4 regions of the Variovorax sp. P1_G12 genome follow, and region 4 is predicted to be linked to each of the others. Evidence: predicted binding sites of a transcription regulator. Region 4 holds the regulator's gene; each other region holds the start of a gene.

Region 1 (4,171 bases), on a different contig from region 4:
CGGCGGACAGCAGGGGACTGTATCATGGTGCGCCGCACCAACAATTGACCCGTGTTTGTGGTCAATACGTATTTACTCCCAAGCCACAAGAGGCTCCACATGCCCAAGGTCTTCATCGATGGCGAGGCCGGAACCACCGGCCTCCAGATCCGCGAGCGGCTCCAGACGATGCCGCAGATCGAACTCGTGAGCATCGCGCCCGAGCTGCGAAAGGACGTGGCCGCCAAGCGCGCGCTGATGGCCGGAGTCGACCTGGTCGTGCTGTGCCTGCATGACGACGCGGCGCGCGAATCGGTGGCGCTGATCGACCAGCTGGACGGGCGCCGCCCCAAGATCATCGACGCCTCGACCGCGCACCGCACGGCGCCCGGCTGGGTGTTCGGCTTCCCCGAGCTCATGGCCGGGCATGCGGATGCGGTGGCCAAGGCCGAGCGCGTGGCCAATCCCGGCTGCTACGCCACCGGTGCGATCGCCATCGTGCGCCCGCTGGTCGACGCCGGGCTGCTGCCGCCGGACTTTCCCATCGCCCTGCCCTCGGTCAGCGGCTATTCGGGCGGCGGCCGGACCATGATCGAGGCCTACGAAAAAGGCGAGGCGCCGCTGTTCGAGACCTACGCGCTGGGGCTCAAGCACAAGCACATCCCCGAGATCATGAAGTACACCGGCCTGACCCGCCGGCCGGTCTTCATCCCCTCGGTCGGCAACTTCAAGCAGGGCATGCTGGTGCAGCTGCCGCTGCACCTGGACGACCTGCCCGACCGCCCGACCGCGGCGCACCTGCACGATGCGCTGGCTGCGCACTACGCGAAGAGCAATACGCCGGAACGCTTCGTGAAGGTGCTGCCGCCCACGGCCGACGGCAAGATCGACGCGCTGGCGCTCAACGACACCAACGAACTCGAGATCCGCGTGTTCCCGAACGAGGACCATCGCCATGCGGTGGTCATTGCGCGGCTGGACAACCTGGGCAAGGGCGCGAGCGGCGCCGCGGTGCAGAACCTGAAATTGATGCTGAATCTGTAGCTCGCCCCCAGGTTGCCCGGCACTTCGTGTCCGGGCGCCCACCCCCTACCGGGGGCAACACCGGCGGCCCGGCAAAGCCGGTTCCGCGGTGTTTCACCAACAAGGCCGGGCTGCGCCGGCCTATTCTTCGGGGTCGTGCCGCAGGACCTTGGCCACGATGGCACCGGCGAATCCCCTCGCCATCAGGAACCGAACTTGGCGGGCGCGTTCGGTCGCATCCTGCGGCAGCTCGCCGAAGCGGCGCTTCCAGACTTCGAGCGCGCGATCGAACTCGCTGCCCTGCAGGCCGGCGACCGCCTCGGCGACCGCCTCGGGCGCGATGCCCTTGTGCAGCAATTCCTGGCGCACACGCGCCGCGCCCATGCGGGCCGCGCGCTGGTGCAGCACCGACTGCACCACCCTCGCCTCGCTGATGAAATCCTTGGCGGCCAGCTCGTCGAGGGCCCGGGCCAGGGTGCCGGGCTCTTCCTCGTATTTCTTGAGCTTGCGCTCGAGTTCAGCGCGCGAATGCTCGCGCTGGCTCAAGAGGCGCAGGGCGCGCCCCTTGAGCGACGGCGCACTGAAAGCCATGGCGGCCGGGTTACTTCTTGTCAGCCTTCTCGGCCTTCTCGGGCTTGTCGGCCTTCTCGACCGCCGCGTCGGCGCTCGCCACCGCCTCGGCCAAGAGCGGAATGCCCAGCGATTCGCGCACCTTGTTCTCGATCTCGCGCGACAGCTCGGGGTTCTCGCGCAGGAATTCGCGCGCGTTGTCGCGGCCCTGGCCGATCTTCTCGCCGTTGTAGGCGTACCAGGCGCCGGACTTGTCGACGATCTTGGCATTGACGCCCATGTCGATGATCTCGCCTTCGCGGCTGATGCCCTCGCCGAACAGGATGTCGAACTCGGCCGTCTTGAAGGGCGGGCTGACCTTGTTCTTGACCACCTTAACCTTGGTCTCGTTGCCGATCGCCTCGTCGCCCTTCTTGATGGTGCCGATGCGGCGGATGTCCAGCCGCACCGAGGCGTAGAACTTCAGCGCATTGCCGCCGGTGGTGGTTTCGGGCGAGCCGAACATCACGCCGATCTTCATGCGGATCTGGTTGATGAAGATGACCATGCAGTTGGTCTTCTTGATGGTGGCGGTGAGCTTGCGCAGCGCCTGGCTCATCAGGCGGGCCTGCAGGCCGGGCAGCGAGTCGCCCATCTCGCCTTCGATTTCGGCCTTGGGGGTGAGCGCGGCGACCGAGTCGACCACGATCAGGTCGACCGCACCCGAGCGCACCAGCGAATCGACGATCTCGAGCGCCTGCTCGCCGGTGTCGGGCTGGCTGATCAGCAGGTCGGAGAGGTTGACGCCGAGCTTCTGGGCATATTGCACGTCGAGCGCATGCTCGGCATCGACGAAGGCGCAGGTGCCGGCCTGGCGCTGCATCTCGGCGATGACCTGCAAGGTGAGCGTGGTCTTGCCCGAGGATTCAGGACCGTAGATCTCGATCACGCGGCCGCGCGGCAGGCCGCCGACGCCGAGCGCGATGTCCAGGCCCAGCGAGCCGGTGGAGACCACCTGGATGTCTTCCAGCGCCTCGCCTTCGCCGAGCCGCATGATCGTGCCCTTGCCGAACTGCTTTTCGATCTGGGCCAGCGCGGCCTGGAGGGCCTTGGCCTTTTCGCTGTTGGCGACCGAGATGCTTGCGCCTTTGACGACTGCGTCCATGTGAGAACTCCTTGAATATCAACGGGTTGCGGGAAATTCATCCCGCTGCTTTTAATTACAGGCTGGATGCTTGAACAGTAGTGTAGAGGCGTATTGATCCAGAAAAATCCAATTTTTGGTCAGTTTGCTTTACTATCGACTGTCATGTCCGGCACGCAATTTCCGATCGACCACGACACCTGGCGCCAGACCCACCTGGGCCGACTGCTGGGCCACGCGATGCGGCGCTTCGACGAGCGGGTGCTGGCGCTGATGGCGCATGACGCCGGGGTGCCGCTGGCGCTGTCGAACCTCGCGGCGCGCGCGCAGGTGAGCGCCGCCCACATCCACATCACGCGCCATCTGGCGCGCGACGGCTCGCGGCTAACCGAACTGGCCGAGCGGGCCGGCATGACCAAGCAGGCGATGGGCGCACTGGTCGACCAGTGCGAGGCCTGGGGGCTGGTGCAGCGCGGGCCCGATCCGCTCGATGCCAGGGCGCGGCGGGTGCTGTTCACCACCGACGGCCTGGCCTGGCTCGAAGCCTTCCGCAGCGCCGTGGCGCAGGCCGAGGAGGAGTTCCGCGCCAGCGTCGGCAGCGAGATCGCCACCGTGGTAACCATTGGACTCGAGGCGTACGCGGCGGCCTAGAATTCCAAGTTGTCTGGAGGCACGGCACCATGCGGATACTCATTGCGGAAGATGACCAGGTGCTGGCCGATGCCCTGCTGCGCAGCCTGCGCACCTCGGGTTCGGCGGTCGACCACGTCGCGACCGGCTCGCAGGCCGATGCCGCGCTGATGACCAACCGGGAGTTCGACCTGCTGATTCTCGACCTCGGCCTGCCCAACATGCATGGCCTCGAGATCCTCAAGCGGCTGCGCGCCCGCGGCTCTCAGCTGCCGGTGCTGGTGCTGACCGCGGCCGACAGCGTGGAGGAACGGGTCAAGGGCCTGGACTACGGCGCCGACGACTACATGGCCAAGCCCTTCTCGCTGCAGGAACTCGAGGCGCGGGTGCGCGCCCTCACGCGGCGCGGCATGGGCGGCACCAGCAACGCGATCAAGCACGGCCCGCTGGTCTACGACCAGGCCGGCCGGGTCGCGACCTTCGACGGCAAGATGCTCGAGCTGTCGGCGCGCGAGCTCGGCCTGCTCGAGGTGCTGCTGCAGCGCGCCGGACGGCTGGTGAGCAAGGACCAGCTGGTCGAGCGCCTGTGCGAATGGGGCGAGGAGGTGAGCCTCAATGCGATCGAGGTCTACATCCACCGCCTGCGCAAGAAGATCGAGAAGGGGCCGGTGCGCATCGCCACGGTGCGCGGGCTCGGCTATTGCCTCGAGAAGATCCCCTCGTAGCCGGTCCCGCTCCGTCCGGCCAGACGCTTGGTAAAACTCTTTCAGCGCGCGCAGCGCTCTCTCTTCGGCGAGATCCTCGACTGGATGCTCACGCCGCTGCTGCTGCTGGTGCCGGTCAGCA
Region 2 (4,171 bases), on a different contig from region 4:
GCGGTGGCCGCCAGGGCCGCCACGCAAGGTTGGCAGACCGCCACCATGTGGGCGCCGGGGCCGATCGCCTCGAGAAAACTCACGATCTGCAGCGTGTAGTCGTCCAGGCCGAAGCCGCCGTTCCACAGCGGCACGTCGCGCGCGTTGTGCCAGTCGGTCAGGTACACGTCGTGGTCGCGCAGCAGGGTGCGCACCGTTTCGCGCAGCAGTGTCGCGAAATGGCCCGACAGTGGTGCGGCCAGCAGCACCTTGGGCTGCACCGCCTTGGTGTTCTTGCGGAAGTGCAGCAGCGTGCCGAAGGGCGCGACCAGCGCCACCTCTTCGTGCACCGGGACTTCCTCGCCCTCGCACACCACGCTCTGGATGCCGTAGTCCGGCCGCGTGTGGGTCAGCCGCATGTGGGCATAGACCTCCATGGCCGCCGCGATCCGGCGGCGGGCGCCGCGGTCCGAAGGGGCCTGCCACGCGCCGCTGCCGAGGTACTGGGCTGCGAGCCGGGACGGCGAGAGCAGGTCGGTGTGTGTTTGGTAGGCCCGGTACAGCATGCCTGGAGTGCAGGCAAGTTGCGGGCCAAGCCGCCGCGGTGCACTGTTCTGGCATGGGGCTTGCACACCCGCAGAGCCGATCCGGCAGCCCAGGAGCGTCCCCATGGCCAAACCCGTCCTCACCATCAGCAGCAAGAACTACGGTGCGTGGTCGCTGCGCGGCTGGTTGATGTGCCGGCTTGCGGGGCTGGATTTCAGCGAGAAGGTGATCCCGCCGGACGATCCGGCCATGAAGGCCGAGATGCTGCTGCTGTCGGCCTCGATGCTGGTGCCCTCGCTGCAGCACGGCCGCATCAAGGTCTGGGACACGCTCGCGATCGGCGAGTACCTCCACGAGATCAAGCCCAAGGCCGGGCTGCTGCCCGCCGATGCCGAGGCCCGGGCGATCTGCCGGGCGATCTGCGGCGAGATGCATTCCGGCTTCAGCTCGTTGCGCAGTTCGCTGCCGATGAACATCAAGGCCCGGTTCCCGAACTTCAAGATCTGGTCGCGCGCCCAGACCGACATCGACCGCGTGGTCGCGATCTGGCGCGAATGCCTCCAGGCCCATGGCGGCCCCTACCTGTTCGGCAAGCAGCCGTGCATGGCGGACGCGATGTACGCGCCGGTGGTGACGCGCTTCATCACCTACGACGTCACGCTGGACGCCGCCTGCGCCGGCTATTGCAAGCGCATCATGGAACTGCCGGCGATGCAGGAATGGATCAAGGCGGCGAAGCAGGAGCCCGACGAGATCGACGAGCTCGACGCCGAGTTCTGAGGCCCGATCGCTGCGGGGTTCAGCCGCCCGGGCGGCTGAACATGCGCAGGTCGAGCGGCGACTCGTTGCCGAGCCACATGGCGTGCGCGGTGTGGTCCAGGTAGTCGTTGCCGGTGACGCCGTGCACGAACACGTCCAGGCCTCCGCGGTGGCCGTCCAGCCACGCGACGACCTCGTCGAACTCGGCGGCATCGAAGGCGATCTGGCAGCTCCAGTGCGGGTGCGGGCCGACCAGGCGCTCGTGCACCCGGCCGACCACGACCAGCAGTTCGTGCCCCGCGTCCTCGGCGATCTTGCGCGCCTGGGCGACCGTGCCGGGACCGAAATAGATGTGGGCGTGGTACTGCGGGTAGAGGTTTTCGGGACGGCGGGGCATGAGCGGCTCGATGAGAGTGACAAGCTTAGCGCTGCACCGCGCCGGAAACTTAACAACCGGTTGCCGCATCTCGAGTAAAAAGGTGAAATACTGTGATTTCATACAGTATGCGGATCGCCCCATGGCCGACACCTTCATCCCCGTGCATGCCCTCAAGGGCCGCGGCGCGGCCACGCGCCTGCCGCACCGCTTCGAGCGCGACGTTCGCGATGCCTTCGACGACGGCTGGGGCACGCTGGAAGAAGGCGAGGCCGAGTCCGAGGGCCTGCCGCCGCTGGCGACCGAGGTCCGCTTCGAGGACGTGAAGTCGGTGCTGAGCGACAACGATTCGCCCGACATCCCCTTCGATCGATCGCTCAATCCCTACCGCGGCTGCGAGCACGGCTGCATCTACTGCTTCGCGCGGCCCACGCACAGCTACCTCAATCTCTCGCCCGGCCTCGATTTCGAGACCAAGCTCATCGCCAAGCGCAACATCGCCGAGGTGCTCCGCAGCGAACTCGGCCGCAGGGGCTATCGTCCCAGCCAGATCGCGATCGGCACCGCCACCGACTGCTACCAGCCGATCGAGCGCGAGCTGCGGCTCACGCGTTCGGTCATCGAACTGCTGAAGGAAACCCGCCATCCCTTCGGCCTGGTCACCAAATCGAGCGCGGTCGAGCGCGACCTCGACCTGATCGCGCCGATGGCGGCCGACCGGTTGGCGGCGGTCTACGTCACGATCACCACGCTCGACGGCGAGCTGGCGCGCAAGCTCGAGCCGCGCGCCGCCGCGCCGCACCGGCGGCTGCGCACCCTGCGCACGCTGGCCGATGCGGGCGTGCCGGTCGGCGTCAGCGTGGCGCCGCAGATTCCCTTCGTCACCGAGGACATGGAACAGGTGCTGGAGGCCGCCTGGGAGGCGGGAGCGCGTTGCGCTTTCTATACGGTCATCCGGCTCCCGTGGGAGGTGGCGCCGCTGTTCAAGCAATGGCTCGAGCTGCACTACCCGCAGCGCGCGGACCGCATCATGGCGCGCATCCGCGAGATGCGCGGCGGCAAGGACTACGATGCCGACTTCGCGACCCGCATGAAGGGCAGCGGGCTGTGGGCCGACCTGATCCGCCAGCGTTTCGAGAAGGCGACCCGGCGCATCGGCTTCAACCGCGAGCGCATCGCGCTCGACCTCGGCGCGTTCCGGCCACCTGGCGCGGCGGGGCAGGGCAGTCTGTTCTAGCGGGATGGGTCGACTTGGTTACACAATGCAGTGAATGGCAAAAAATTGCGTTCCCCCCCCAGCGACGACGCCCTGGTGGGTGGTGATGGGGGTTTCCGGTTGCGGCAAGTCCAGCCTCGGGGCCGCGTTGGCGCGGGACATGGAACTGCCGCTGATCGAAGGCGATGACTTCCATTCGCCCGAAAGCGTTGCCAAGATGCGAGCCGGAATTGCGCTCACCGACGCCGACCGTGCAGGCTGGCTCACCGCGCTGGGCCTTGAAATGGCGCGTCACCGGGGTGGGGCGGTGCTGACCTGTTCGGCCCTCAAGCGCGACTACCGCGAGCGATTGCGCTCCGCTGTTCCGGGCCTGCGCTTCGTCTTCATGGCGCTGACGCGCGAGGAGGCCGAGCGTCGCGTGGCGGCGCGCGCCGGCGCGCACATGTTTCCGGCCAGCCTGGTCGCCAACCAGTTCGCGACGCTGGAATCCCCGGTCGGCGAACCCGGCGTGCTGGAGGTGGACGCCACGGCGCCGATGCCCGAGCTGGTGGCGCGCGTGCGAGCGTTGCTGTGAGGGTGAATGCGTCCGATGCTTCCCGGCATTCGTCAGGGATACCGCGGAACCGGCTTTGCCGGGCCGCCCCCGGAAGGGGGTGGGCGACTACACGAAGTGAGTCAACCTGGGGGAGTGCTTAACCCCAGCGCGTCGAAGACCCGGATCGCTGCATATGCGTCGTTGGCCGCATAACGCAGCTGCGCGTCGGTCAGCTGCCGGTTGGCCCAGTTCGAGGTCGTGGCCTTGCGCGACTTGACGAAGCGGCGGTCGAACACCAGCGCCACGGCGGTCTTCACGCCGACCGACTTGCGGTAGCCGCGGCGGCGGAACTCGGTGTCGAGGTCGAGCACGGCCTGCGGCTCGACGCCGAAGCGCTGCCGGATCAGGCTCAGGTCGGTCGACAGGCCGAAGCCGGCCTTGATCAGTTCGGCCGAGCCCAGCAGCGCGGCCAGCGCGCCGTGGAACTCGGTGCGATGCAGCTGGAACAGCCAGGCCTGGTCGCGGGTCGCGAACTGGACCACATGCGGTCCGCCCGAGACTTCGAACTTGGCGAAGGTCGGCTTGGACTCGGTGTCGAAGCCGACCACGCGGCTGGCCAGCAGCGCCGCCGTGGCGGCCTCCGCGTCCTGCGCTGTGGCGACCACGCGGATGTCCCCCAGGCCCAGGCCCTCGAAAGGCTCGAGCAGGGCGATCTGTTCACGTTCGGGGATCGGGGGGAGCTTGTCGTTCATTCGAAAGG
Region 3 (4,171 bases), on a different contig from region 4:
GCGCAAAGCAGGTGTGACGTCGAGGTGATGACCGCTGATCGTCAGATTCATGAATGACCTCCTGGAATTGACGGTTGGGGGAAATAGCCGCGCCTCTGGAAACAAAGGCGTAGCCGGGGGAAACGAGAGGGGGATGAGGGGAAGGGAAGAGAAGAAAAGAGAGGGGGAAGCGAGAGGGTTCGGTTCACTATGCCCATGCTGTCATCGAATTGCAATCCCTCTGTGCCAGGGCTCTGCGCCAGATCAAGGGAACTTTGTCACACGCTATCGATTTGATAGCTTGCGAGCCCCGGGGCACGCAGCCGCAGCCGATCGACTGGAAGCAAACCCAGGTCCGCCCCAAACGCCAGCGACCCCGCGAGTCGAAGGGCTTCCGGTCAGCGCCAGCTGGCCCGCATCCGGCTCAGGAGGTCGATGGTGGCGGCCGGCGGCGGCACGTGCGGCGCGCGCTCGGGCGGCGGCGGCCAGGTCTGGCGTTCGAAAAGCTCGGCATCGGCCGCGGTGATGAAGCGCGTGCGGCCGGCATAGAGGTGGCGGTCGCCGCGCACCGCCTGCTGCGTGACGTAGAAGCGCTGCGGCACCAGCAGGTGCAGGTGGTCGCGGGCGCGGGTCATCGCGACATAGAGCAGCCGGCGCTCCTCCTCGAGTTCGTGGGCGCCCTGCGCCACGTCGGCCGGGATGCAGCCGTCGACCACGTTGAGCACGTGGACCGAGCTCCACTCCTGCCCCTTGGCCGAATGGATGGTCGAGAGGATCAGGTAGTCCTCGTCGAGCAGCGGCGGTCCGGGCCGGTCGCTGGTGGCCTCGGGCGGATCCAGCGTGAGTTCGGTCAGGAAGCGCTCGCGCGAGGCATAGCCGGCGGCCAGCCGCGCGAGCTGCTCGACATCGCCGCGGCGCAGGCCGGCATCGTCGTGCAGGCGCTCCAGGTGCGGGACATACCACTGCAGCGCGAGATCCATGTCGGCCGGCCAGGCCAGCGCGGGATCGCGCAGGGCGGCGTCGATGGCTGCGAAGCGGGCCCATTCGACCTGCGCCGCGGCCGGCGGCACGAAGGCCTGCACCGCGGCGCCGGGATCGGCGGCCTCGGCCATCGCATCGAGCAGGCGCGTCGAGGTGACGGGACCGATGCCCGGGATCATCTGCGTGACGCGAAAGCCGGCCATGCGGCCGCGCGGGTTCTGCGCGAAGCGCAGCACCGCGAGCAGGTCCTTCACGTGGGCGGCCTCGAGGAACTTGAGGCCGCCGTACTTCACGAAAGGAATGTTGCGCCGCGCCAGTTCCAGCTCGAGCGCGGCGCTGTGGCTCGAGGTGCGGAACAGCACCGCCTGCGACTTCAGCGCCAGGCCGCCTTCGCGGTGCGCGAGCACGCGTTCGGCGACGAAGCGCGCCTGCTGGGCCTCGTCGGGCACCAGCACCAACTGCGGCCGTCCGGCCGAGGGCTTGTCGGTCCAGAGGGTCTTGGCATGGCGTTCGGCGGCGGCCGCGATCACGGCGTTCGACACATCGAGGATCGGCTGCGTCGAGCGGTAGTTGCGCTCCAGCGTGACGACGCGCGCGGGCTGCGCGAACTGATGCGGGAAGTCGAGGATGTTGCGCACCGTCGCGCCGCGGAAGGAATAGATCGACTGGGCGTCGTCACCCACCACCGTCAGGCCGCGGCCATCGGGCTTGAGAGCGCGCAGGATGGCGGCCTGCAGCAGGTTGGTGTCCTGGTATTCGTCGACCAGCACGTGGTCGAAGCGCGCGCCGATCTGGGCGGCCAGCGCGGGCTCGGCCACCATGCCTTCCCAGTACAGCAGCAGGTCGTCGTAGTCGAGCACCTGTTGCTGCTGCTTGGCCGCTACATAGGCGCCGAACAGCTTCTTCAGTTCGCCCTCCCATTCGGCGCACCAGGGAAAGGCTTCCTTCAGCACCCGGGCCAGCGGCGCACAGGTGTTGACGGTGCGCGAATAGATCGAGAGGCAGGTTCCCTTCTGCGGAAAGCGCCGGGTCATGGAGGACAGGCCGATGTCGTGGCGCACCAGCCCCATCAGGTCCTCGGCATCGCCGCGGTCGTGGATCGTGAAGTTCTCGCTCAAGCCGATCTGTGCCGCGTACTCGCGCAGCAGCCGTGCGCCGATGCCGTGGAAGGTGCCGGCCCAGGGCAGCGCCGGCGGCGTCTGCGAAGCCAGGCCCAGCACGCGCATCAGCACTTGGCCCGCGCGGCGCTCCATCTCCTGCGCGGCGCGGCGCGAGAAGGTCAGGAGCAGGATGCGCTGCGGGTCGGCGCCGCCGGCGATCAGGTGCGCCACGCGGTGCGCGAGCGTGCTGGTCTTGCCCGAGCCGGCGCCGGCGATCACGAGCAGCGGCCGCGGGTCCTGCTGCGCGGGTTCGAGCGCGGCGTCGACGCCGTGCAGCACCGCGGCGCGCTGCGCGTCGTTGAGCTTCGCGAGCGCCTCCGCCAGCCGTTCGGCCTGGCTCGTGGCGCCGGGGGAAGTGGGTGTCGCAACGCGCTGCATCGCCGCAACTGTACTGTATGTCCGTCCAGCCTCAGGCCAACGCCGTCACGGCCTGGATGACATAATCGCGCCTCGCTGCAACCGGAGACTCCTGCATGGAAATCGACCCGTCTCGGCAGCTTTCACTTCCCCTCTGACGCGTCGTCGGCGAGGGAATTGAAAGCGCCCACACCCCTCGCCCAACCGCCAGACATTTCACGGGAGTGAGCCCATGCTCAACATCTTCACGCTTGCCAATGGCCGCCTCGTCCAGGAAGAGATCGAGGCCCTCGAAGAGCTTTCCAAGTTCCAGCCGATCTGGGTCGATCTCGAATCGCCCACGGTCGAGGAAAAGCGCTGGATCAAGCAGTACTACGGCCTTTCGATTCCCGAAGACGCGATGGACGAGGACATCGAGGAGTCGGCTCGCTTCTACGAGGAAGACAACGGCGAACTGCACATCCGCAGCGACTTCCTGATCGACGACGACGAGAACCCGCGCTCGGTGCGCGTGGCCTTCATCCTCAACCAGCACAACGTCGAGTTGCGCAGCCGCGGCGTGCTGTTCTCGATCCACGACGAGGACGTGCCGGTGTTCCGCCTGCTGCGCATGCGCGCGCGGCGCGCCCCCGGGCTGATCGAGGACGCCAAGGAAGTGCTGCTGAAGCTGTTCGACGCCGACGCCGAGTACTCGGCCGACACGCTCGAGAACATCTATGACGAGCTCGAATCGGCAGGCAAGAAGGTGCTGTCGGGCAACGTCAGCGACGAGCTGGCCGGCGAGGTGCTCGGCCTGATCGCGCGCCAGGAGGACTTGAACGGACGCATCCGCCGCAACGTGATGGACACGCGCCGTGCCGTCAGCTTCATGATGCGCAGCCGGATGCTGAACGCCGAGCAGTTCGAGGAAGCGCGGCAGATTCTTCGCGACATCGAATCGCTCGACAACCACACGGCCTTCCTGTTCGACAAGATCAACTTCCTGATGGATGCGACCGTCGGCTTCATCAACATCAACCAGAACAAGACCATCAAGATCTTTTCGGTGGCCAGCGTGGCGCTGTTGCCGCCGACCCTGATCGCCAGCGTCTACGGCATGAACTTCAAGTTCATGCCCGAACTCGATCTGACCTACGGCTACGCCTATGCGGTCGTGCTGATGATCGCCAGCGCCCTGGTGCCGATGTGGTACTTCCGCCGGCGCGGCTGGTTGAAGTGACCACCCCGTTGCTTGCTCACTTCGTGTAGCCGCCTCCCCTCAAGGGGCGCACCCAGCGGCCCGGCTGAGCCGGTTCCGAGGGTGCTCTCGATCAGAGTGGCTTGGGTGGGCCTGGTTCTTGTTGCGGCGAGAGTGTCGCGAGCCAGGCGCTGACGAGGGCCAGGCTGTAGCGGCTCGCGACCGCCGAGACGAAGCGCGTGAAGTCGCCATGCGCCTCGTCGTCGGCGCGATCGGAAATGGTGCGCACCGCGGCGAAGGGCACGCCGTAGTCGTGGCACACCTGGGCCACCGCGGCGCCCTCCATCTCGACCGCCAGCGCGTCGGGCAGGTCGCGGCGAAGCACGGCGCTTTCGGCCGCGGTCGAGACGAAGCGGTCGCCGCTCACCAGCAAGCCGCGATGCACCGTCGGCGCGGCCAGGCCGAAGTCCTCGACCACCTGCGGCCCCAGCAGGCCCACCGGGTCGCGCAGCAGCTC
Region 4 (4,171 bases):
GGTCCTGGTCGAAACTGCTCCATCCGTGGTGGGCCCAGGCGAACGGCATCGCTGCGGGCAGCGCTGCAACGGCGAACATCAGGCTGCGACGTTTCATGCAGGGGGCTCCTTTCGCTCAGTAGGCGATCCAGCGGCCGCAGAACACGACGGCCAGCCAGATCGCAGTGGACGACAACATCTGTACCCGCGCCAGCCAGTCAAGTTTCGCCAGCGAGCGGCGGCCGTGGAACCACAGCGCGTTGCAGCCGGCCACGAGCAACAGCCCCATCTTCACCAGAAACACGCGGTTGGCGAGCAGCTCTGCGGGCTGAGTGGCGAACATCAGAGATCCGCTGGCTGCCGCGAGCGCGAAGCCCGTCAGCGCGATGGTCAGCGACAGCCTGGCCAGCCCCATGATCGGCAAGGCGGCCGCACGGCCGAACACCCGAACCTCGAGCGCCACCAGATTGCCCAGGAGCAGCGCGATGCCGACGATGTGCGCGACCTCGAGCGCCGGATAGGCCCAAGGGATCGTGCGCAGCGCGTCGAGCATGGGGTCAGGCGGCCGGGCCGGCCGCCTGCAGTTCGAGCATCAGCGCGATCCGCGCCTTGACCGGACTCAGCGCCCCGGCGTCGCGCAGCCGCTGGTCGGGTCTCGGCAGGATCCGCCCTTCGGCGCAGCGCGTCGCGCGCACCACCGCCACGCCCTCGGCCTGCGCCCGAAGCGCCGCGGCTTCCAGCGCGTGGTGCAGCGTGCCATTGCCGGTCGCGGCCAGCACGATCCCCTGCACCGGCTCGACGGCGCCGCGCCGGCGCTCCTCGAGCAGCGCATCGACGAGGGTGCCGCGCGCTTCGGCATGGCTCGCGAGGATCTCCACGCGGGGCCAGGTCGCCGCGCCCGCCATGCGATCGAAGACGGCTCGGGCGGCCGGGTCGCCTGCCGGCCAGCACCTGAGCAGGCGCACCGTGCCTTCCTCGACATAGGCCAGCGGGCCGGCATCGCCCGAATCGAAGGCATCGAGCCTGTAGGTATGGACCTTCCGGACCTCGAGGGCGCCGTGAACGGTCCCCGCGCAGACGGCGACCACGCCGCACGCCTGCGGCGTCGCGGCAACGACGATGGCATCGCGCAGGTTCTGTGGTCCGTCGGGTGCAAGGGCGCTGGCCGGCCGCATCGCGCAGGTCAGGACCACCGGCTTCGAAGGCGCCAGCACCGACTGGAGGAAGAACGCGGTTTCCTCCAGCGTGTCGGTCCCGTGCGTGATGACGATGCCCGCCACATCCGGCTCTGCGAGCCAGTGGGCGCAGCGCTGCGCCAGCGTCCGCCAGATGGCGACGCCCATGTCCTTGCTGTCGACCTGCGACACCTGCTCGGCCTCGAGCCCGATGCCAGCAGGAGCGTCGATGCCGTGCAGCAGATCGGCGACGCCGACCTCGCCGGCGGTGTAGCCGATGTTGTCGCTCGCAGTGCCGGCACGCCCGGCGATGGTGCCGCCGGTGCCCAGGACGATCACGCGGCGCTCACGGTTCAGGGAGATGGGGTCCATGGCTTGCCAACTTTTCAAAACTGGTTAAAAATACAGGTACTGGACGTTTAGCCAGTACCCCGTCAGGAGTCACCATGCAGTTCGCAGTCAAGCTTACAGCCCGCCAGCAGCAGATTCTGGATCTGATCCAGAGCGCCATCGCACGCACCGGTGCGCCCCCCACGCGGGCCGAGATCGCCGCCGAACTCGGGTTCAAGTCGGCCAACGCAGCCGAAGAGCATCTCCAGGCGCTGGCGCGCAAGGGTGTCATCGAGCTCGTGAGCGGCACCTCGCGTGGCATCCGGCTCAAGGGCGACGCACTGCGCTCCCTCAACGAATCCCGCAACAACCAGTTCTCGCTCTCCCTGCCGGGCATGGCACAGCTGGCATTGCCGCTGATCGGCCGCGTCGCCGCCGGATCGCCGATCCTCGCCCAGGAACACGTCGACAAGACCTACTACGTCGAGAACACCCTCTTCCAGCGCCAACCCGACTACCTGCTCAAGGTGCGTGGCATGTCCATGCGCGACGCCGGCATCATGGACGGCGACCTGCTGGCGGTCCAGGCCACCAAGGAAGCCCGCAACGGCCAGATCGTCGTGGCGCGGCTGGGAGACGAAGTCACGGTCAAGCGCCTGAAGCGCAACAAGCAGGTCATCGAGCTGCACGCCGAGAACCCCGACTACCCCACGATCGTGGTCCAGCCCGGCGAGCCCTTCGAAATCGAGGGCCTGGCGGTCGGCCTGATCCGCAACACGATGCTGATGTAAGCCGGCCAGTTCCGCGCCTGCGGTCACGCATGCGCATCCGATCCGGCCGCAACAGGTGGCGGGCGTATGGCGCGAAGAGCCATCACCCTGTCGAGGCCGATGAAAGCAATCCTGCCTGTGTTCAACCTCTGATTTTTCTGGAGTTCACATGGGAATCGCTCTCCTCAGCATTGCTGATCTTCTGACGCCGCTGCAGTCGCTGGCCAACCGCTGGATGCCACGGCGCCGTCCGGGCCGCACGATGTCATCGGGCCTGCGCTACGTCGGCGTTCGTCCCAGCTGCGGGCTTCGCCAGGGCGCTCCGGCGGCCGCAGGTGCGCCGGCACGCCCCCTGCGCGTCGTCCGGACGGTCGACGCGCAACAGCCGGGCCGGGCCGCCGGTCGTGTGGTGATCTCGGGCCGCATGGCGGATGTGTGTGCGGAGCTCGACCGCCTGGTGGCGCTGGAGGCCGCCGAGGCCACGCCCCGGCCGGCCCACATGCACTGAGCCCGCCCGCGAGGCGGATGCCGGCGTCGAGCAGGCGCCGGCAATCCGGGCCGATGCAGCAGACAAGTCGAGATACGCCGACACAGCATCCCGGTCGTGCGAGGCACAATGGCACGCCATGAACATTGTGATCCTCGACGACTATCAGGATGCGGTGCGCAAGCTGAGCTGCGCCTCCAAGCTCGACGCCTATGCGGCCAAGGTCTACACCAACACGGTCAAGGGCATTGGCCAACTCTCGGTGCGCCTGAAGGACGCCGATGTGATCGTGTTGATCCGCGAGCGCACCCAGATCTCCAGGCAACTGATCGAGAAGCTGCCCAAGCTCAAGCTGATCTCGCAGACCGGCCGGGTCGGCAGCCATGTCGACGTCAACGCCTGCACCGAGCAGGGCATCGCCGTGGCCGAGGGCTCGGGCTCGCCGCTGGCACCGGCCGAACTGACCTGGGCCCTGATCATGGCCGCGATGCGCCGGCTGCCGCAGTACATCAGCAACCTGAAACATGGCGCCTGGCAGCAGGCGGGCCTCAAATCGGCCTCGATGCCACCGAATTTCGGTCTCGGCTCGGTGCTCAAGGGCAAGACGCTGTGCATCTGGGGCTACGGGCGCATCGGCCAGTTGGTGGCGCGCTACGGCCAGGCATTCGGCATGCAGGTCGTGATCTGGGGCCGCGAACAGAGTTGTGCCAAGGCACGCTCCGACGGCTTCCAGGTCGCGTCCGACCGCGAGACCTTCTTTGCCGCGGCCGACGTGCTGTCGGTGCATCTGCGGCTGACCGACGAGACGCGGGGCCTGGTCACGCTCGAGGATCTCTCGCGCATGAAGCCGACCGCATTGTTCGTCAACACCTCGCGCGCCGAACTGGTCGAGCAGGATGCGCTGCTGGCGGCACTCAACCGCGGCCGGCCCGGGCTGGCGGCGATCGACGTCTTCGAGAGCGAGCCGCCGCTGCAGGGCCATGCGCTGCTGCGGCTCGAGAACTGCATCTGCACGCCGCACATCGGCTACGTCGAGCAGGACAGCTACGAGATGTACTTCGGCCAGGCTTTCGACAACGTCGTCAGCTTCATCAAGGGCAACCCCACCAACATCGTCAACCCCGGCGCGCTGCAGGTCCGCCGTTGAAGCGGCCAGCCCTGCCGGCTGCCCTGTGGGCCCTGCTGGCGGGCAATTTCGTGATCGGCACCGGCGTGATGGTGGTGCCCGGCACGCTCAACGAATTGAGCCAGTCCCTGCAGGTCAGCGCGGCCACGGCGGGCCAGTTGATCACCGCGGGTGCGATCGTGATGTGCCTGGGCGCCCCGCTGCTGGCGGCCGTGGTTGCGGGCTGGGACCGCCGCCTGCTGCTGGCCTGCACCATGCTGTGGTATGCCGCCGGCCACCTGCTGGCGACGCTGATGCCGAGCTT

The links. The regulator LexA, encoded in region 4, represses DNA repair genes until DNA is damaged. The targets are predictions, from matches to a motif close to ACTGTATNNNNATACAGT.
Region 1: recA (recombinase RecA) is a predicted target of LexA. The motif match lies at 2,778-2,795, and genes of this name have one in related genera.
Region 2: AC1D2O_RS17195 (PA0069 family radical SAM protein) is a predicted target of LexA. The motif match lies at 1,771-1,788, and genes of this name have one in related genera.
Region 3: AC1D2O_RS26915 (ATP-dependent helicase) is a predicted target of LexA. The motif match lies at 2,511-2,528, and genes of this name have one in related genera.

The regions. Positions count from the first base shown of each region.
Region 1 covers NZ_JBFUBW010000012.1:174,305-178,475, forward strand. The annotation lists gene argC (N-acetyl-gamma-glutamyl-phosphate reductase) at 100-1,023, shown strand; gene recX (recombination regulator RecX) at 1,144-1,593, opposite strand; gene recA (recombinase RecA) at 1,604-2,716, opposite strand; gene AC1D2O_RS16175 (MarR family winged helix-turn-helix transcriptional regulator) at 2,861-3,346, shown strand; gene AC1D2O_RS16180 (response regulator) at 3,376-4,050, shown strand; gene AC1D2O_RS16185 (sensor histidine kinase N-terminal domain-containing protein) at 4,135-4,171, shown strand, end outside.
Region 2 covers NZ_JBFUBW010000013.1:158,888-163,058, forward strand. The annotation lists gene AC1D2O_RS17180 (polyhydroxyalkanoate depolymerase) at 1-545, opposite strand, end outside; gene AC1D2O_RS17185 (glutathione S-transferase) at 649-1,305, shown strand; gene AC1D2O_RS17190 (DOPA 4,5-dioxygenase family protein) at 1,325-1,681, opposite strand; gene AC1D2O_RS17195 (PA0069 family radical SAM protein) at 1,803-2,897, shown strand; gene AC1D2O_RS17200 (gluconokinase) at 2,983-3,450, shown strand; gene AC1D2O_RS17205 (3'-5' exonuclease) at 3,552-4,163, opposite strand.
Region 3 covers NZ_JBFUBW010000027.1:104,785-108,955, forward strand. The annotation lists gene hpf (ribosome hibernation-promoting factor, HPF/YfiA family) at 1-51, opposite strand, end outside; gene AC1D2O_RS26915 (ATP-dependent helicase) at 378-2,498, opposite strand; gene corA (magnesium/cobalt transporter CorA) at 2,710-3,696, shown strand; gene AC1D2O_RS26925 (5'-methylthioadenosine/adenosylhomocysteine nucleosidase) at 3,788-4,171, opposite strand, start outside.
Region 4 covers NZ_JBFUBW010000001.1:178,526-182,696, forward strand. The annotation lists gene AC1D2O_RS00910 (DUF6152 family protein) at 1-97, opposite strand, end outside; gene AC1D2O_RS00915 (hypothetical protein) at 116-532, opposite strand; gene AC1D2O_RS00920 (asparaginase) at 537-1,526, opposite strand; gene lexA (transcriptional repressor LexA) at 1,601-2,275, shown strand; gene AC1D2O_RS00930 (hypothetical protein) at 2,424-2,762, shown strand; gene AC1D2O_RS00935 (D-2-hydroxyacid dehydrogenase family protein) at 2,881-3,888, shown strand; gene AC1D2O_RS00940 (MFS transporter) at 3,885-4,171, shown strand, end outside.